Regions from separate parts of the Romboutsia sp. LXY-2 genome, predicted to be linked through region 2. Evidence: riboswitches for the same ligand, from Rfam matches in the RefSeq annotation. Region 2 holds a riboswitch; each other region holds the start of a gene.
What was found. Region 2 has a riboswitch for cyclic di-GMP ahead of ACI48P_RS02670 (glycosyl hydrolase family 18 protein). Riboswitches for the same ligand answer to the same signal wherever they lie in the genome.
Positions count from the first base shown of each region.

Region 1: linked by a shared signal. The riboswitch ahead of ACI48P_RS05600 (LuxR C-terminal-related transcriptional regulator) and the one ahead of ACI48P_RS02670 (glycosyl hydrolase family 18 protein) in region 2 are both predicted to bind cyclic di-GMP.
Region 3: linked by a shared signal. The riboswitch ahead of ACI48P_RS20750 (type II secretion system protein) and the one ahead of ACI48P_RS02670 (glycosyl hydrolase family 18 protein) in region 2 are both predicted to bind cyclic di-GMP.
Region 4: linked by a shared signal. The riboswitch ahead of ACI48P_RS12285 (flagellar basal body protein) and the one ahead of ACI48P_RS02670 (glycosyl hydrolase family 18 protein) in region 2 are both predicted to bind cyclic di-GMP.

Region 1 is NZ_JBKFGI010000002.1:110,972-116,423, reverse strand. Features, by position in the region: gene wecB (non-hydrolyzing UDP-N-acetylglucosamine 2-epimerase) at 1-60, shown strand, start outside; gene ACI48P_RS05620 (DUF2334 domain-containing protein) at 80-1,678, shown strand; gene ACI48P_RS05615 (hypothetical protein) at 1,680-2,087, shown strand; gene ACI48P_RS05610 (glycoside hydrolase family 113) at 2,121-2,810, shown strand; gene ACI48P_RS05605 (response regulator transcription factor) at 2,899-3,321, shown strand; cyclic di-GMP riboswitch class II at 3,636-3,720, shown strand; gene ACI48P_RS05600 (LuxR C-terminal-related transcriptional regulator) at 3,743-4,348, shown strand; gene ACI48P_RS05595 (hypothetical protein) at 4,471-4,821, opposite strand; gene ACI48P_RS05590 (helix-turn-helix domain-containing protein) at 4,986-5,354, opposite strand.
Region 2 is NZ_JBKFGI010000001.1:551,291-556,742, reverse strand. Features, by position in the region: gene ACI48P_RS02690 (DUF434 domain-containing protein) at 10-723, shown strand; gene tpx (thiol peroxidase) at 856-1,341, shown strand; gene ACI48P_RS02680 (DUF2238 domain-containing protein) at 1,524-2,096, shown strand; gene ACI48P_RS02675 (AraC family transcriptional regulator) at 2,275-3,165, shown strand; cyclic di-GMP riboswitch class I at 3,485-3,567, shown strand; gene ACI48P_RS02670 (glycosyl hydrolase family 18 protein) at 3,778-5,452, shown strand, end outside.
Region 3 is NZ_JBKFGI010000019.1:54,436-59,887, reverse strand. Features, by position in the region: gene pth (aminoacyl-tRNA hydrolase) at 1-419, opposite strand, end outside; gene ACI48P_RS20760 (prepilin peptidase) at 628-1,404, opposite strand; gene ACI48P_RS20755 (type IV pilus twitching motility protein PilT) at 1,426-2,508, opposite strand; gene ACI48P_RS20750 (type II secretion system protein) at 2,849-3,331, opposite strand; cyclic di-GMP riboswitch class II at 3,403-3,486, opposite strand; gene ACI48P_RS20745 (VWA domain-containing protein) at 3,654-5,452, opposite strand, start outside.
Region 4 is NZ_JBKFGI010000006.1:237,580-243,031, forward strand. Features, by position in the region: gene fliF (flagellar basal-body MS-ring/collar protein FliF) at 1-617, opposite strand, end outside; gene fliE (flagellar hook-basal body complex protein FliE) at 640-972, opposite strand; gene flgC (flagellar basal body rod protein FlgC) at 988-1,392, opposite strand; gene ACI48P_RS12285 (flagellar basal body protein) at 1,397-1,720, opposite strand; cyclic di-GMP riboswitch class I at 2,061-2,148, opposite strand; gene ACI48P_RS12290 (methyltransferase domain-containing protein) at 2,749-5,452, opposite strand, start outside.

The DNA of each region.
Region 1 (5,452 bases), on a different contig from region 2:
AAATATATTGCAAATGCGATAATAGAAAGGTTTATGCAAGATTACAATATACAAAAATAATAAAAAAAGGAAAAATACTATGAGATTAAAAAGTGTATTTACAATATTTATTTCAATAATGATAATATTTATTAATAGTTCTAATATATTTGCTTTAACTGAAGACAATAATACTTTGATAATCTATCCAAGCACTATAAAAGAAGATAACCTAGACTTAAGGGTATTAGATATTACAGTAAGCCATTTCTCTAACAATATAGATTTTGTTAAGACAAATAGTCAAATTGAGAATATTGATGAATATGATTATGTTATTTATTATGGATTAGCTGAAGAGCAAATAAACTCTAACATAATAAATAAGTTAGATAGATATAAGGGGAAATTAATAGGTATTGGATATAATGTAGAGCAAATAAAATCAAAATTTTCTTTTATAAAATATGGTGATGAACTAGTTATAGATAATATAACTTTTAAGGGGAGAAGTCATAAATTAGAATCTACTAAAATATTAAGGGGAATAGAAAAGATAGGAGAAGGAGAAGTCTTACAATATACAAATGTAAAGGGTAAAAAAATACCGTGGTTTGTTAGCAATGAAGCAAAAGATACATATTACTTTGCATTCACTAACTTATTCACAGAACTAAGTTATTATTTAGGAGAAGGGCTTTTTGAATGTTTTAATGAACAACAAGCAAAGGTAGAAAATCAAAAAACATTAAGATTAGAGGATATAACTCCTGCGAGAAATCCAGATGTATTAATGGAAGTTGCTAAGTATTTAAAAGAAAAAGAAATTCCATATATGGTAGTTGTAATACCAACACATAGGGATGTAGAAAACAATAAAACATATAACCTGAAAGATTATCCTGAAATGATTAAAACATTAAAATATATGCAAGAGAATGGTGGTAGCATTGTAATGCATGGTTATACTCATCAATATAGAGATTCTGAAACTGGAGAAGGATTTGAGTTTTGGGATTCTGAATTAGATGCACCGCTAGATAGACCAAATGGAATTTCAGAAGATGAGTACGTAAGAGAAAAAATAGAAGCCGGTATAGAACAGTTAGTTACTCATGATCTATATCCGATTGCATTTGAAGCACCTCACTATGCCATATCACAAAATGGATATAAAATAGTATCAGAGTATTTCTCAACATATGTGGGACAAATACAAATTTCAGATGAAACGATGGAAACCACATATTCACCAGTGTATAAGTCTAACCCTACATTTTTAAATGGAATGACAGTTATTCCAGAAAACTTAGGTTTTCTAGGTGAAAATAGTTTTGAAGAAGATTTAAAGAGTATAAAATATAATTCCACTATGTATAGTGATTTTTCAGATGGCATGATAGGTGTATTTTATCACCCACATTTAGGTATAGAAAAATTAAGATTATTAATAGAAACCTTAGAAGAAAGTACTCCAAATTTAGAGTGGTTTGACTTAAGAAGTATAGACAGTATAACAAAAACATCAGATTTAAAAATTGAAGTTAGCGATGGTGATATCGAAGTAGAAAAATCTAGTAAAATATCACCTTATCAAGCCAGAGTATATTCAGAATATGCATGTATAGGAGTAGTAGTAATAATTTTATTAGTTGGAGTGAAGTATGTATTCCAAATAAAATTATTCAAGAAAAAATAATATGAAAAAAAGAGCTAAAGGTAGAATAAATAAGAGAATAATAAGAAAGAAAAAGAAAAAGAAATATAAATATAAATTACTAATCGCTATTGTGCCATTATCTTGTATAGTTATGCTTTTTTCTATAGATCATAATAATTTAGTTAGTTACTCTGAAAAAGCTTTAAATCATAAATTTAACCAAAAAATTATAAGCTCAAATTTGTCAACTGATTATGAAATAGAGAATGTTTTAAAGAATATTAATAAAATGGGATTGAATACAATAAATATTCCTATAGTAATTAATATTGATACATTAACTTCCAACACAATGGATGTCGATAAAAATAGTGTAGAAAAAGCAATAAATTTATTAAAAGAATTAGAAGGGAAAAATATTAGTATAATACTAGAGCCATATCCTTGAATTAATGATGGCAGATTATCTGAAACAGAATGGATGCCATCTGATATAAGCACATTTTTTTATAATTGGAAAAATATTGTAATAGATTATTTGATAAAGAATATATGCGATATTTATGATATAGATGCTTTAAATATATCATCAAATTTAGTTCGTATTGAATCATATGAAACGGAGTGGTTAGATGTAATAGCTTTTGTCAGGCAAGAATATGATGGGCTTGTGACATATAGGACTAACTGGTGGTATACATTAGAAGGAGATGCAGAAACACAGAAAAGATACGAAAATAAGCTTAATAATAAGCTTTTTGGAGAACTTGATTTCATATCGGTATCTGCTTATTTTGAGTTAACTGATCAAATGAATGCTGATGTAGACGATATTGTCAATGCTTTAACAAGTACAAATGTATACAATAGAAATCAAAATGTCAAACAAGAAGTATATAATTTCTATGAAAAATGGAATAAACCTATATTTTTTGGAGAATTAGGTTTCCCGAAGCGTCTAGGAGCATCTATAGAGCCACACAATTCATATTTATCACGTATATATTCATCCTCTCAACAGGTGAATTGCTTTAAAGCTTACAATAAAGTATTTAAAAATGAAGATTGGTTAATAGGATTTTCGATATTTGCGATAGGGGACAAATCATATGAAAAGGCTTATTATCCATGTATAAGATCAAAAAAAATCATTAAAAATTGGTATAAATAAAACTATATTATGTAAATCAATAGAAGAATGCTCATAAAGAAGTAATTATTAGATTATTTCTTTATGAGTACAGTGGAGGTATATTAAGATGAATATTTTAGTTGTATCAGAATCATTTCTAACGAGAGACTCAATAGGTCATTTATTTACAAAAATATGTAAAGTAACTGATATAAAAGTAGTTCAAAATTGTGACAAATTAGATAATCAAGATTTGTCTAAGCTAGACATTATATTTATAGATGTTAATAAAAATAATACTGAACTAGTAGAAAAATTAGCTAATATAAAAAGTGTTTTTCAGAAACTGAAAATAATTGTACTAGACGTCAATAAAGATAGAAATCTTTTTTTAAAATTCACTAAAATAGGTGTTAATGGATATATAAGTAATGTTTCATATGAAGATGAATTAATATATATTATAAAGAAAGTAATGAGTGGCAAAAAATTTTATGATTCAGAATTAATTCAGTATATAACTAATAAACCAACTAAAAACAAAGTTTAAAAGCTAACTAAGTTTTTTTGTGCATGAGTATGTGATTTTTATAATGAACAAGAAAATTTATATTGTATTTAAATCAATGTGTAAAATAAGCTAAAACGGACATAATGCTACAAATTATTATATCTGAAAAGTCTTTTAAAAAATTAACATGTCATAATGTGTATAACGTATTATACTTTAGTAGAAAAAAAGATACTCACTATTAATGATTACCTATAAATAGAAATATCCTAAAATATAAGTATAAATAATAATACAGGAAACAAGGATTTAACAAGCTAAAAAATAATAAATTAAATACTAAATATAATTAAGCAGTATTTAGAAACTAAGAAGTATATCTTAGATGTGGGTACTTAGAGGTATATAGAGCTAATAGTACAGCCGGCTAAATAACGGGCGTATTTTGGGGGGATTAAGTATGAAAGTTATTGTAATATCAGAATCATTAATAATCAGAAGGGGAATATCAAAGATTATATATAACGAAGCATGTGTAAAGGATATTAAAGAAAGTCATATATTTTCAGACATATATAAAAATGAGTATGACTTAATACTAATTGATCTAAATAGAAATAATGAGAAGTTTTTGCCAGAACTTCAAAAGATAAAGGAAAATTCTACGTCTATGATCATGGTACTAGATTTTTATGAAAATCCAAAATTATTTTCAAAGTGCATGAAATCAGGAATAGATGGATATATATTGGCCAATATTAATGGAGAAGATATGGGGTATGCTATAAAGCAGTTATTTAGAGGTAAGAAATATTATGATGCTGATCTAATAGAAGAATATCTATCACATGGTCAGTCTGAACATGTAGAGGGATTAACAAAGAGAGAACATGAGATTTTAATGTATATAGCAAAAGGAAGAAGTAACTCAGAAATATCTAAAGAATTATTTATTACTGAGCATACTGTAAAAAAACATATAAGTAGTATTTTATCAAAATTAAATCTTAAAGATAGAATGCAAGCAGCTTTGTTTGCTTATAATAGAGGAATTGCTAGTTTATAAATAAAATAAATAATAATAAAAAACAGCTATTTTGATAGAAAGCAGCTATTTCTGATAAGAAATAGCTGCTTTTAGCTATATAAAGTACACGAATTGTTTCTAATTAAAACTCATAAACACAATTAACATCCAAACTTATTTTTAATACCCATAAAAAAATCCCTCTTAAAATCATTATCATACCCATCACTCTCAATAATCAAAGCAGCCAAAGTAATAAACTGGTCATAAGTATTACCAATACTACCAGGCTCTCTTACTGTACTAATCCCTAATAAATAATTACAACTAACCCCAAAAAATCCACACAAATCAATAACTACATTAAATGGAGGTAAATCCATATCTGGCTGAGTAAAATCACTACAATCTAAATAATATCCACTCTCCATCTCAAATTCACGAGAAAAATCATCAAAACTATAATCTTTCTCAAGCAACAATTGCCTAAATCTCTCATCAAATCTAATCATAATAATACCCCACTAAAAAATAATATATAAATAAAATTGCAAAACAAAACTTAAAATATAAATAAAATCAAATAAATTTTATAAAAAAAATAAAAATATATTTTAAAAATCAAACACATGTTCCGTGGGTAGTTAAAAAAATTTTGCCACCTCATGTAGCAAAATTATAAAGAGCTAAAATACATTTTTGATAATTTCTCAAAAATTGCATCTTTTTCTTTTCGGCTCAAATTATCGTTATCAAATAAATCATTTCCAACTGAAAGAAACTCCGATACTAAGTCGACTTCTTTATCTGGCTTGTCCATATTTCTCTCTGAATTTAAACCTAGCAAATAGTCTAGAGAAACATCAAAGTAAAATGCGAACTTTATAAGCGCTTCAGTTTCTGGAATTCTTTTATCGTTTTCATATTGTGATATAGCAGCCTTGGAAAATGAATAGTCATAAGATTTATTAAAGTCATCAACTAATTCTTGTTGAGTGTAATTTTTTTCTAATCGTAGCTCTTTAAATCTCTGCCCAAAAGTCATGTTACCCACCTCACTATAAGAAAAGTATAGTACAAAGTTTTGTAAATGTAAACTTTAAAAACATATTTTTAGAAAATATGTAAAATAATACTTGAAAG
Region 2 (5,452 bases):
GTGTAGTTAATGAGCAAAATATCAAAAAGAGGGTATCATGAAAGTGATATAAGGTGGTTTTCAGAAAAAGAGTTAGTTAGACTGAATAAGGCTAAAGAAGAGATAGAGTGGTTAATAGATAGAGAATATAAAATAGAATCAGTAGTTACATTTGTAGGAGATAGATATCAGTTTTCAATAAGACAAAGAGATGCACTTAAAAGGGCTACTTGTACCACAAAACAGAAAGAATTAAGAATGTCTAAAAGATTATCTTGTGATGAAATAAAAAATGATGGTATATACATAGATGGATTTAATTTAATAATTACCTTAGAGGTAGCATTATCCGGTGGAACTTTGATACAAGGTAGAGATGGGAATATTAGAGATTTAGCAGGGCTTAGAGGGACTTATAAAATAATTGATAAAACAGATATAGCTATAAAAATAATAGCTGATTATTTAGAAAAACAACAAGCGGAACATGTAAAAATTTATTTAGATGCCCCAGTTTCAAATTCAGGTAATTTAAAATGCAATATATTAGAGATAATGGAAAATTATAATTTTATTACTGAAGTAGAGTTAGTAAATAATGCAGATATAGTATTAGATAAGCTAGATAGAATTGTAAGTAGTGACGCGGCAATAATTGATAAATGTAGTGGCTATTTTAATTTATGTAAATCAATAATAGAAGATTATATTCCTGAGGCTAAAATAATTAATATTAATTTGTAATCGATACAACGGTGTTCATATATAACCTCATGTACAAAAATTTTAAATAAATCTGTGATTAGAATAAGACACATAGGGTAAATATAAAATGTGAAACAAATAAATTAAGTTACACAATAAGGAGGAAATATTATGCAAGTTACATTCCAAGGAGCGCCATTAACATTAGAAGGAAACCAAGTAAAAGTAGGAGATGTAGCACCAGATTTTACTGTTGTTGGAAATGACTTAAACCCTATAAAGTTTAGTGATATAAAAGGTAAAAAGATACTAGTTGCAGTACCATCATTAGATACACCTGTATGTGATATGGAAGTTAGAAAGTTTAATCAAGAAGCATCAAAATTGAATGATGTAACAGTTTGCACAATATCTATGGACTTACCATTTGCTCAAGCTAGATGGTGTGGGAATGCAGGAGTAGAAAATGTAATAACTGCATCTGATTATAAGGATAGAGAGTTCTCTAAGAACTATGGATTATATATAAAAGAATTAGGATTAGTATCAAGAGCTGTAATAGTTGTTGATGAATCAGGAAAGGTTACTTATACAGAATACTTATCTGAGATAACTAATGAGCCTAATTATGAAGGTGCGTTAGCTTTTGTTAAATAAAATCTAGCAATTTGCTTAATAAAAGTATATCGAATTATGTTTATAATTTCGATATGCTTTTTTTGTGCTATTAAGAAAAGTATACTATGTAAGCAAAAGAAGGCTTTGATCAAAAATAAGGTTATAAAAATATATTAGCTAGAAATAATAGATATTAACTAAGTAATAAGGAGGGTAATAATTTGAATGATAAAAGAGTTAATATATTTAAATACATACTTTATATAATATATGTTTTTTCTATAGGATTTTTTCTTTTTAAGAAAGACTATGGAAGATTTGGACTTTGTGTACTTTCACTAGTTATTTTGTTTGTATTAACAAAAATATATTTGAAAAAATCACCTGTTCTAGATAAAAGCGTATATTTAGTAGGGAATTTGTTTATTTTATTTTCTTTTGTTCTAGGATCATCATATAATTTATATGATAAAATAAAAATTTATGATGATTTACTACATTTTTGGTCAGGATTTATAACTGTCAAAATAGGATGGAATATTTTAAAAGATTCAGATGTAAAATTAAGTGCAGGGAAATTGTGGCTTTGTGTAGTTTTATTTTTCTTCGCAATAGGAATCTCTTCAATTTGTGAGATAGCAGAGTATTTACTAGATACTTATGCACACATGAAAACACAATCTGGTGGTCTAAAAGATACAATGCAAGACATGATAGATGCGTCTATTGGAGCAATAATAATGATTATTTATTATTATAATAAGTATTTATCAAAAGACCCAACCTTAAGGTGAAAGTAAATAATAGATAATATTATTGAAAATATATACAATATTAAAGTTATCTTGATAAACTCTTGTTTATTAAGATGGCTTTTTTTATACAATTAAATAAACATAGCAATTTAGGAACAATATAACTTCAATTAAGTTGATATACTTTAATTATCACGTGATGAAAGTAGGTGAACAATTGAATTATAGCGAAGTAATGTCAAAATCTATTGAGTTTATTGAAGAAAATATAAATAATGAATTAACTCCGGAGTTGATTTCAAGTAGATGTGGATATTCTACTTTTCATTTTTGTAGAATATTTAATATGTATTATGGTATTACTTTGATGGAATATGTAAAGAAAAGAAAATTATCCTTGGCGGCTATGAAACTATTTGATGGAAATAGAATTATAGATATAGCCTTGGAGTATGGATTTGATACACACAATGGATTTTCGAAAGCATTTAAAAAAGAGTATGGATTTAGCCCAACACAATATATAAAACGCATGGAAGGCTGCTATTCTAATAAAGAATCAATATGTAAACTTGGAGGTTATATTATGAATCCTATTATTGTAAATAAGCCTGCATTTAAAGTTGCAGGGTATGGTATAAAGACAAATATTTCTAATGGAAGTTTTACTAAGGATATTGCTTCATTTTGGAGTAATTACAATGGTGAAAATTTAGAAAGTAAAATGTATGAAATTTTAAAACCAGAAAAACATGGTGAAGTTGGAGTATGCATTCCATCTTGTAACAAAGATGGAGAAGCGACATATCTTTTGGGTGTACTTGTTAATGATTTTAAATCTGTTACAGAAGACATGATTACAATAGAAATCCCAGAAGCAACATATGCGGTCTTTACAACTCCACCAGTGGATACGACTGATGATTTATCTCAAGATGATTTTGCTAAAATAATAAAAGAAACTTGGAAATATATATTTGAAGAGTGGTTTAAAGATAGTGGCTATGTTTTTGATGAAGAAAAGATAGACTTTGAATTTTATGATGAAAGATGTCACCATAGAAAAGATACTGTTATGGATATTTATGTTCCTATATTAGAAAGATAGATTTACAATTGTATTAAAATTTCAAGTTAAAGAGTGCTAGAAATAGTGCTCTTTTAGTGTCCAATAAAACATATGATTTCACAAGTTGTAATGAAAATTATTGTTGAATCTATGTAATACCAATAAAATAAGGTTTTGAGCGTAAAATATTTTAAGCAACAGACGAAGAGGAAAGGTTTATTTATAAATAACTCTTTTTGCATATTAGTAAATTATAGCTAAAGTTATTATAATACTGTGACGTACATAATGTATATACATTTCGTTGGATGTACAGGTGAATGTATATACAATTAAATGGAAGATTATTAATAAATAAAATTTAATAGGGCAAAATTAACGAAAGTTAGTGACGCAAAGCTATAGGGGCTAAGGAAAAATCTATGCCAGCCAGTTGCCAAAGAGTATTTATATATTTTTTGTAGGCTTTATTTATGCAAAAGTTATTATCTTAACATGTTTTACCAAAACATATTGAAATACTTATCAAATAGGCACCTCTATTAAATTTAGTTTATACCTAAAACATTTTTGCACCGCAAAATGCCAGGTGATTTGCGGATGTAGTAGCTCAAATGTAGTAAATTTTTATTTGAAATTATAGGAGGTATTATGAAACTAAAAAAATTAAGTAAAATCATGTCATTAGCAACATTACTTACAATGATAGTGACACCACTTAACGCTTCAGCACTAAAATCAGGTGATTTTGAAACTACTCAAGTAAATCAAAAGAATGAAGACTTAGAAAGAAAAATAGTTGGGTATTTTCCAGAGTGGGCTTATAAAAGCAAAGAGCACAACTATTTTAATGTAACAGATTTACAATGGGATTCTTTAACTCATATTCAATATTCTTTTGCTATGGTAGACTCACAAACAAATAAGATATCATTTGGTGATAAATTTGCAGCATTAGAAGAAAATTTTGAAGGTATGGATTTAACTTATAACGGAGAAAAAATAGAATTAGATGAAAGTTTACCATACAAAGGTCATTTTAATCTTTTACAACAGATGAAGAAAAAATATCCAGATGTTCAATTATTAATGTCTGTTGGGGGATGGGCAGGCTCAAAAGGATTCTACACAATGATGGATACTGATGAGGGAATAGATACTTTTGTTCAATCATGTGTAGACTTTGTAAGACAGTATGGTTTTGATGGGGTAGATATAGACTTTGAGTTCCCTTCATCAACTAGTCAATCTGGTAACCCTGACGACTTTGAGGTTTCTGAGCCAAGAAGAAAAACTATAAATGCAAGATATAACATAATGATGAAAAAGCTTAACCAAGCTTTAGATAAAGCAGCGGCTGAAGATAATACAGAATATCTTTTAACAGCAGCTGTAAGTGCGTCATCATGGGTATTAGGTGGAGTAGAATCAAATGAATATGCAAAAGAATTAGATTTCTTAAGTATAATGTCATATGATTATCACGGTGGATGGAATGAGTTTGTTGAAAATCAAGCTAATATATATCCAGACCCAGCAGATAGAGAAACAATGAATATGATAAGGCCAGTTCTTGGTATGGACTGGTCATACAAGTATTATAGAGGGGTATTACCTCCAGAAAAAATATTAATGGGTGTACCATATTACACAAGAGGATGGGAAAATGTTCAAGGTGGAAATGGAAACGGACTTCATGGTTCAAGTAAAACACCAGCAACAGGAAAGTATAACATATGGGGAGATTTAGATGCAAATGGTAAGCAAATACCTGCAGGAGCAAATCCATTATGGCATGTACTAAACTTAATGGAACAAGATCCAAATCTAAAAGTTCATTGGGATGAAGTGGGTAAAGTACCATATATATGGCAAAATAATGAAAAAGTATTCTTAACTTTTGAAAATGAGCAATCGATAGATGAAAGATTAAAGTATATAGAAGAGAAGAATCTTGGTGGAGCTTTAATTTGGGTTATGGATGGAGATTATGGACCAAATCCTAATTATGTAGAAGGCTCAAATGATGTAAACGAAGGTAAGTATACATACGGGGATACATTAACTAAGAGATTAAGTAGTGGTCTTGATAAAATGGGCCCTGCTAATAAAACAGAAGAAGACAATAAAAACTTAGAAGAAATCGGTGTAGAAGTAAACTTAACAGGAACTTATGACCATCCAAACTATACATATGATTTTGAAGTAACTAACCACACTAAAGAAAAGATAGATGGTGGATGGGAGTTATCATTTGATTTACCAAAATCAGCAATATACAAATCATCTTGGGGAGGTACTGCTACTGAAAAAGATAATGGAGATT
Region 3 (5,452 bases), on a different contig from region 2:
TGTCCTGGCCTAGGCTTAGATACACCTACTCTAACTCTTGGGAAGTCAGTTGATCCTAAGCATTTTACTATAGATCTCATACCGTTGTGAGTTCCACCACTACCTTTTTTTCTTACTCTTATTTTTCCAACATCTAAATCTATATCATCATAGATTACTATTATGTTTTCCATATCTACTTTATAGTATTTATAGATATCTATTAATGTTTCTCCACTTAGGTTCATGTAAGTTTGAGGCTTAACTAGTAGTACTTTTTCTGAGCCTATTCTTCCTTCTCCTATTAAAGCCTTATGTTTTATTTTCGTCACAGATATGTTATATTCCTTTGCCAAAATATCTATAACTTCAAATCCTACGTTATGTCTTGTCTTATCGTATTGTTTTCCTGGGTTTCCTAGACCTACTATTACGTACATTTTGTCATCTCCTTTTAATGTAGTTTTTATGTAAATAGGTTTTTGCCTATTAGCTTTTTTTGCTTTATGTATAGTTTAATTGTAACACAAATTATTATGTATATTGTTCATTGAATTTTTTGATTCAATTTTGAAATAGTATAACATAATACAATGCAAAAAAGAAGTTATCTCAAAATACAAGTTAGATTTTGAGACAGCTTCTTGGTTAATACAGATTTAGATACCAGTTTATCATTTGTGTTCCATATAGAACATATACTAGGGCTCCTACTGATATGAAAGGGCCATATGGTATCATTGAGTTATATTCTTGTTTTTTTATTTTGCTGTATACTATTGTTATTATACCGTAAATTGCACCTACGTAAACACTTAGAAGTATTGTTAGGAGACCTCCTTTAAGTCCTAGGAATAATCCTAACATGCCGAAGAGTTTGATATCTCCTCCACCCATTACTTCTTTTTTTACAGCTAGTTCTATTAGGTATATTAGTAATAGCATACCTCCACCACAGATTAGTGCTCCTAGAAGCATGCTTCTATTGCTTACTAGTTTTACAAACAGATTGAATACAACTGCAAAGATTGAACCTATTATTACTAGACTATCTGGTATTATGTAGTGATCTAAGTCTATAAAGGTGATTATTATTAGTAGGGATACTAAAAACATGTAGTATATTGTTTCTATGTTGTATCCAAAGCTAATGTATATTGTGGCAAAAAGTATACCTGTTAGTATCTCTACTAGTGCGTATCTTGGTGATATTTTTTTACCACAATATCTACATTTACCTTTTAGAAATACCCAGCTTAGTATTGGTACTAAGTCTAATGGTTTTAGTCTTGTGTTGCAGTTGTAGCAATGCGATGGTGGATTTGCTACTGATATTTTTTCTGGTATTCGATAGATGCATACGTTGAAGAAGCTACCGAATATAATCCCTATTAAAAATGATACTATTATAAAATATATATCCATTGTTATATTCTCCATCTATTATTAGTACATATCCATAGCACCATAGCTACTCATACCTAACATTTTTTGAGTATTTTCAAAATCTGTGCATCTACTTAATACAGCATCTGTAGTTATTTTATCTTGTCTATATAAGTTTATTAAGTCTTGATCCATAGTCTGCATACCTTGTCTTGATGATGTTTGTATTATGTTTGGTATTTGGAATGTTTTATTTTCTCTTATCAGGTTTCTTATTGCTGTATTTGCTATCATTATCTCCAAAGCAGCTACCCTTCCTTGTCCATCTGCTGTAGGTATTAACTGTTGAGATATTACACCTTCACATACTGTTGATAGCTGTATTCTTATTTGTTGCTGTTGCTCTGATGGAAACATATCTACTATCCTATCAATGGTTTTTGCCGCTCCTACTGTATGTAGTGTAGAAAATACTAGATGACCTGTCTCAGCTGCTGTAAGAGCTATTGATATAGATTCAGTGTCTCTCATCTCTCCTATAAGTATTACATCAGGGTCTTGACGAAGTATAGCTCTTAAGGCTGAGTGAAAGCTCTTTGAGTCTGTTCCTATCTCTCTTTGATTTACTATACTGTTTTTGTGCTTATGTACGTACTCTATAGGGTCTTCTAGTGTTATTATATGGGCTTGTCTGTTTGTATTTATGATATCTATAAGGCTAGCTAATGTAGTACTTTTACCACTCCCTGTAGGCCCTGTTACTAATACTAGACCTTTGTGTTTTTTTGTGAAACTGGTTAATACTTGTGGTAAATTTAGATTTTCGAAATTTGGTATGTCTGCGTTTATTGTTCTTATTGCTAGGGTATAATTTCCTTTTTGCTTGTAAGCATTTACTCTAAATCTATTTCCGTCTTCTAAAGATGCAGAGAAGTCTAACTCTCCTATTTGGTCTAGTAGTTTAAATCTTTCCTCTCCTGCTATTTCAAGTACTATTGGTTTTGTGTGTTCATTAGTTAGGATTGTATCTGATAGTTTTATAAATCTATCCTTTACTCTTGCCATAGGATTTGTACCTACTGTTATATGTATATCTGATGCTCCTAGATTGACACCTTTATTTAGCCATTCATATATATCCACTTTATATGTCTCCTCTTTTTCTAATATTTTACATTATAAACCCAATTTATAGATATTATAATATATCTATTGTTATTTATCTATATTGTAAAATTAATATATATTCATACTAATAGCAGTATTTATTTTTTATTATTCCAATCATTTATATTTAAATATTTTTAACTAAATATAAATATTTTTTATGACGAGGACTATATTAATTATTTATATATAAGCATTCTCAATCAATGATTCCCCTGTGAGTCGTATCAATTATGAAGCTATTAACTTATATAAACTCAATAAAAATTATCAACATGCAAAAAGTGGAGATAAATATCTCCACTTCTAATATATATTAATCTTTAATTAAAGGTACTTTTATGGTTGCTGTCGATCCGTTATTAGGAGTACTTTCTTTTGTAACACCAAGATCTGAAGCTAATTTATCTATTGAAGCATTACTCATATATGATCCTTTTATATCTATTACTAAAGTAACACCTTTAGTTGCTTGTGTTGATCCTGCCGCTAGTGTGTATGTAACTTTATTCGGAACATCTGGATTAGAATCTAAGTATCCACCTACCAATAAATCTGTTGTTGCTGTTCCGCCAGAAGCTGCTGCTATGCTTGTTGGTACCACATCATTGTCTGAATAGAAAACAGTTGTTGCTGATTTTATAGAAGCTACAGTAGCAGATATATCTGCTCCTTTAGACTTATCTATTTGCTTAAATAATGCGGGTACTGCTACTATTGCTAATATACCTATAATTGCTATTACTACTAATAGTTCTACTAATGTAAAACCTTTGTTGTTTTTCTTTTTCTTTAACATAAAAGTTCCCCCTCAATTTTCATTACTATAGACATAAAAAAAGGCCTCAAATATATATAGAAAATCTATATAATTTAGATAGCCGGTTGCACCACTTACTCCATATGTCTCAGGTGCCCATGTACAAGACATACTTCTTAGTATCTATAGTATTTTTATATACTAATTATAGCATGTTTTATCTCTACACGCATTACTTTTATTACATTTTTTACCATATTATTATTTTATAGTATTACTACTTTAGTATATATTCTTTTACTACTTACATTTAATAAATCAATAAAATTAGAAGCTATTTTTATAGCTTCTGATTTTATTATTAAAATAATTCTGGCATCTCTTCACTAATATTTAAAATTGTCGGAATATCCCTATCCATATTAGCTATAGATGAATATTGCCCGTTATCCTGTAGTAATAATGAATAGGCCAATACATAGCTTGTTTTTTTGTTATTAAATCTATTTAAACCCTTAACATCAATAGTTCTTCCTGTAATATATTGTGAACCAATTTTTATTTTTGAATTAGGGTCAACTGTCATATCTTCATTATACCTATATAGATATATGCTATCTTCATCTAGCATGGCATTTTCCGGTATTACTACTTTGAAATTCCCATTATCTTTATTTATATCTACTTTAACTCCCAAGGTATAATATACATTTTTTACACCATTTATAGTACCTTCTTGGACTTTATAATTATTTTTATCAGTAAGTAGTAGTCCATGTGACACTATTTTATTTATACCTTGAAGAATAAAACTACTTTCAGGTAAATTTTGTTCTTTAATTATTTGCTTATTATTCAAAGATACATCATTATAAATAATTTTACCATCTGATTCACTAAATATCACTTTTCCAAGATTCTCACTGCTTATTTCTAGTCTTATCTTCACAGGTTCTGAATAATAAAAATAACCTTCTTTGGCATCTGCTTGAGTGTTTAGTTTATAATTAACAACGCCTTCAATTACACCATTTAATTTATTTGTACTCCCACTATTATAGGCATAGTTGAATGTATGTGTTGATGATCCTATCTGAGATTTTACATCAAATCCATTCGGTAAAATATCTGTTAATTGAATATTGTTTACATATAAACTTTGCACTAACTGAGCATTGTTAAGATCCTGTTTTGTTCGATAAAAATCTGTTACAGGTATATTGTTTGGTGTTAATGTATATTCTAGTACAAAATTATTATTGTAATAGTTTGTTATACTTCTTTGTAGTGTAAATCTTGTATCAACAATAAATGGACCATATTTACCTTGCTTTGTCATTTTAAAATTATCACCTGTTTTCATTCCAGACTCATATAATATATAATATTTGCCTGGTTCTTCAGGTATCTTAACACCACTTTCACCTGTAAATCCACCATCTGATGTTTCACCCGGGGCTTTACTTTTAGAAGGATAAAACCATTCTTTAGGTATATTTTTATAGTCTCGCTCATTTCCACTTTTTGTAGTTGTAGTATACTTAAGATTAAATGCAGCTTCAGCTCCACAGTTAAAATACTCTATAAATATAGGATAGTACTTATTTTTATCTAAGTTAATTTTATTTTGTGGGTTATCCCATTTTGGGCCATGAACTGTAAAATTTTCTACAAGAACTATATTTTCGCCATCTACATTTATAGTTACTTTTATTCCATCGTCTGATTTTGTACCAAATCTATACTCTCCACTTTCAGGTACCTTTATATATCCCCATGTTTTACTTGCTTCTTTATATGTCCCACCTACATTGGAGTACTGAGTAAATACATTTTGTGGTACCCATCTACTTTCTTCTCTTTGAGTTATAGGATTATAATATTTTTCTTCTCTTACATAATCACTCGGATTATTGGTAGTTGTTGTAGACGCAGGTTTATAGCTTGCACCATCTGAGTAAGGATACTTGTATAAATCCTCTCTTTTCTCCCATTGACTTGTTAACCAACCTATGTTTGTACTATCTATACCATATTGCGGAAGAGCTGATACATCATAAGATTGTTGAGTCAAATATCCATTTTTAGATAAATCTATATCCCCATTTATATTTCCATTGTTGCTTGATCCTTCTATAATACTCCAGTTACTATCTATTT
Region 4 (5,452 bases), on a different contig from region 2:
ATATTTGAAGTACTTGCCGATACAAGAGACATTATTGATCTTATTTGTTCCGGCTTTAAGCTTGATCCTGGTTTTAAATTTATAGATACTGCAGCACTCCCTGGAATACTCTCCTTAGCAAATACAGATTGTTCCCCATTTGTTATATGTACTCTAACATTTTCAACCTGTGGAAAGGTTTTTATTGTCCTTTCTATTTCACCTTGAATCATTCTCTGTTTTTTTATTTCAAATTCTTCATCAGTCATTCCAAATGAAGTACCTTCATCCATTATTTCAAACCCTTTTGAACCATTTGAAATACTGCTTGACAATTCAAGTCTTAATTTATCAACTTCTTCTTTTGGTACATATATACTATCGCCTTCTATTTTAGTTTCTACCTTTCTAGATTCTAATTCTTGAGATATCACTGATGCATCATTTGAATCTAGGCCCGAAAATAAAACTTTGTACTTATTGTCATTTATGTACTTAACTCCAAATACTATAGATGAGATAATAGCAACGAACCCTATTATAAGAGCTATTTTCTTTTCTATTTTTAGCTCCTTAAATTGATTTACCTTTTCTTGTAAAAATCCGCTTATCTTTTGTGCAATTTCCTGTAAATTCATTTATCTACTCCTTGTTAATAGACTACAACTGTACTCTATTTACTTCTTGGTAAGCCTCGTATAGCTTATTTCTAAGTTCCAACATAAGTTGCATAGACATTTGTGACTCTTGAACCGCTAACATAACATCATGCATAGCTAAATCATCACCTTTTATAAATCCCTCTATCATGTTATTAGCATTAACTTGAGATTCATTTACTTTATTTAAAGTATTATTCATAACATCTAAAAATTCTAAATTAGACTTCTTATCATCTGCAACTTGTTTATTATTAATCGAAGAATTTCCAATGCTATTTGTAAATAGATTAGAATTTAAATTTGTAGAACTTATTCTACTTATATCCTGCATAATATTTCCTCCTTATTATCTACCTATTTCTAAAGCCTTTGATATCATACTTTTTTGAGCATTCAATGTATCTATATTAGATTCATATGACCTAGATGCTGCTATTAAATCAGACATTTCAACCAATAAATCAACATTTGGATATTCAACATATCCTTCTTCATCTGCATCTGGATGATTAGGCTCATATAACCTTCTTAGAGGCGACTTATCTTCCTCTATAGATACTGTTTTCACACCTAGCATACCAAGTTTTTCATCATAATTTTCTTCAAATGATGCTACCTTCCTAACGTATGCTCCACCGTTTTCAGTTCTTGTGGTTTTCGCATTTGCTACGTTTGAAGATATTATATCCATTCTCATTCTCTCAGCAGATAAACCACTTGCACTAATTCTCACTCCACTAAAAACGCTCATCTAATTACCTCCCCGATATTACACTTTTTATCATGGCTATTTTTGTATTTGTTAAACTTACCAAAGCATTGTATTGAAGAGTAGTAGCTGCCTGATTTACCTTTTCACTTTCAAGTTCTACGTTATTTCCATCTTCCCTCATAATGGAATTTTCATCTACTTTGACTTCAATCTTTGCATTTTCTAACTTCCCCTCTAAAGTCTCTTCAAAAGTAACGTACTTTCTTTTATAATCTGCAGTATTTATATTAGCAATATTATTCGCGATAACCTTACTCCTTAAGTCCGTAGCATCTAAACTCATCTTCATTAATCCATATGTATCCATATATTCCTCCTTTATTTATCATTTTTATATTTTTTTCAACAAAAAAACTACCCTAAAGAGTAGTTATAATTACTTAAAATATAAATCATCACTCTTTATATATAGTTAAAACAAAATAACTAAATTAATTATATAATATAATATTCGATTAATTTTCTCTTAATAAGGAATTATACATGTTTTTTAGTGTTTATTATTCATTTTATTCCATTTTTCTCACTTTTAAGAATTTTTTCGAATATTATATTTTCTAATTTGTAGTATGTTTTTACCTATAAAAAAATACCCTATTAAAGAGTATATTTTTTTATCAGTAATGATAACAAAAAGTTATAAACTCTTTGACAACTGGCTGACATAGTTTTATTAAAACCTTAGCCCCTATAGCTTTGCGTCCTTAAATTTCTTTAAGTTTGCCTATTTAATTTTACATTTTTTTACATATTAGTATAATATTATACTATATTCGAATATTTATCAAGTATTTGCAACAATTTTTAACAATAAATAACTTTTCTATATTATTTATTTATAGAGCAAAAAAATTTACAGCTACATAAATAATTTGAATTTAATATAATAAAGCCGATAGCTTAGAAATTAGATTTCACTGCTATCGGCTTTATTATATTTAACTTTTAAAACTACTTTATATGTATTTTTAATCCTATGAAAGAGATTCAAACCTGTTTTATATATCTAGATATATTTTTTAGATTTCAACTCTTTACCTTTGTCATCTATTACCTTAAGTGCAGTTTCATCCACTTTTATATAGTAATCTGACATTATATTGATTTTCTCAGTGTTTTCTTAACATGACTTGGATGCTAAGCTTAAGTAACAAATCTTTTTATATATGATCATACTGGTACTTATTTTAACATATCTTTTTCTTTACTCTTCTCAGCTAGACTTCCTCTTTACCTCAACTTATCCTCTTCATATATCACAGTATAAACTTATACATTTTCAGCTAACACTATTTGGTTCGTACTAAAATAAAAGTAGCTCAGTTGCTATAATTTCTATTTTGTAGCAGATAGATATATGTGTGTTCCAATTGGCGTCATATCATATAAATGCACCAAATTCCCATAAAAACATTGCTCTATTTTAAACCCAGCTTTCTTAACCATTTGAATTAAAGGATCTGTGTCAAAATATATCAAATGTTCATATGATAAATTATATTCATAGCAATTTTCTCCGGATAATGTCGCTCTTGTGTTGTTCGGAACAGCAATATATATTTTACCATCTTCTTTTAATATTCTATATACCTCTTCTAATTCCCTCATAGGATTAGTATAATGCTCTAGTACACTCCACATAGTTATACAATCAAAATTATTTGATTCAAGTTTACAATCAATTAATGACTTATTATACATATTTATACCTTTATTAAGACAAATATTATATGCATAATCGGAAATTTCTATACCATATGTATTCCATCCATTATTTTTCATAACTTCCAAGAAATCACCTGTACTGCATCCAATATCCAATATACTATTTTTAGCTAAAGAATTTTTATTAATCCAGTTACATCTATTCGAAAACATTAATTTTTTGTTTAAATTTTCATATCCAAATCTATAACCACATATCCCACCATTATAATAATTTTCATATTTATATATTTCACCTAAATTTGCATCAGATGGTTTTTTACTTGTGAATACTAACCCACATTCTTCACATTTAACAATATCTATTCCATCAGGTCTTTTAGCTATTAATTTGTATTTTTTACTGCTACACAAATGACATGTTTTTACATTAACATCAAATAAAGATTGGTGTTTTTTCAATCTACTTTTTCTATTTAAATACTTATCTATCAATTCTAATGAATTAAAATATACATTTTCAGATGATTTCCACTTACCAGCCATAGCTAATAACTTACTTACATCCCTATTCACAATAGGTGTATTGTGAATCTCTTTTTTACTCTCGCATAAATCGCTATATAGCTCATTGCTCTTAACATAATCCTCTATTTCAAAACTATATATAGATTTTGTATATAAAGAGTCTAAATTTTTTCTTAAATAGTTATAATCTTTCATAATTAATTTTATTATAAATTCTTTATGCTTTTTATTATTCGCTAGACTAATTAATTCTGCTCTATATTCTTCAGGTATGTTATTATTTTTTAATATTTCATTTACAGCATAATCTATCTTTCCTAATTTTAATAAAGCTTGAATGTAATTTCTAAATGTATGATTTATATTTCTATTTCTATAAGCATTTTCAGCATGCTTTAAACACGTTTCAATATCATCTTCGAAGTATGTCATTGCATATGATGACTCAATAGATGGATCATACTCTTGTTCTAAGCTTCTTTTAAATGACTTCCTTATAGTTACTATAATTTCATCATCCTGTTCTTTTTCATTTATATTGCCTCTTAATGCATCAAGTATAGATATAACTCTATTATTCCATGTGTGACTTTCTATTAATTGTTTCATATCATTTTTATAATTTTCTTTGCTTAATAAGATATCATTTATATATTTATTAAATTGGTCAAACTTACTGGCAGCTTTTATATATGCTTTATCAAACAAACATACATCCGGTAACTTAGTAGTTATCACAGGTAAACCTGATGCTAAATATTCATAAATCTTTATAGAGTCACAATTTATAGCCATGTCTGTGTTATCTTTTAAGGGAACTATACCAATGTCACTATTCCTCATGTAGTATTTTAATTCATTATGATTCTTAGGACCTAATATATATAAATTATCTTCTTTTTCTTGAAGCATCTTGCCACTTATAGTACCTACCATTACAAATGATTTATCTCTATTCTTTCTAACTAACTTATATAATAACTCTTCATCAAATCTATCATATATCACTCCCACATGCAAAACAATTGGTTTAGGTATATTTTTAAATTCATCAGGATATATCCCTTTGTCTTCAAAATCAGATATATTTACTGCATTTTTTAATAAATATACATTAGACCTATTTTCTATAAATCTCTTATTCATATATAAAGACGTACTTACTGTAGTTATAATAGATGCTTTATTCATAATTTCTTGTTCATAATCTATAGTTTTAGTGCTTGACCAAAATGCATTTTCTAAGTCAGTGTTATCATCTACACATTCATATATTATTTCAAAATCACCTTTTATACTTCCTAAAATAAAATAATCATTTGGATTTTGTGTTATAAATAAAACCTTATTAATACTTTTATCCACTATATCTTGAGCTATGTTTATAAAGTCACTTGATATTTCTTTATAGTCTTCATTCTTTATTAATGTATGTATATTTACTCCCTTATACAATTCCTTATATTCTAAACTTGTTTTTATATTATTATTTATAACAGGTACTGTACTTACACTATAAACATCATATCCCAGCTCACTTAATGTAGTCGCAATATGATGTGATCTTTTTAATATTTTACCCCACCCTGGACACAATACTACAAATGTAACTTTCTCTAAATCATTTTTGCTTATATTTTGATTATAGTTCTCAGATAAAAGCTCAATAACCTCATTTCTTAATAAAATATCATCTGTATATTTCATAACTTTTTTATAGTATGTAATTGCTTTTTCTTTATCATTTTGTAGATTATATATATATGCTTTATTATATAATAAATCTATGTTTAAGCTATCTATTTTTAATCCAGTATCTATTATTTTTAAAGCATTTTCTAGATTA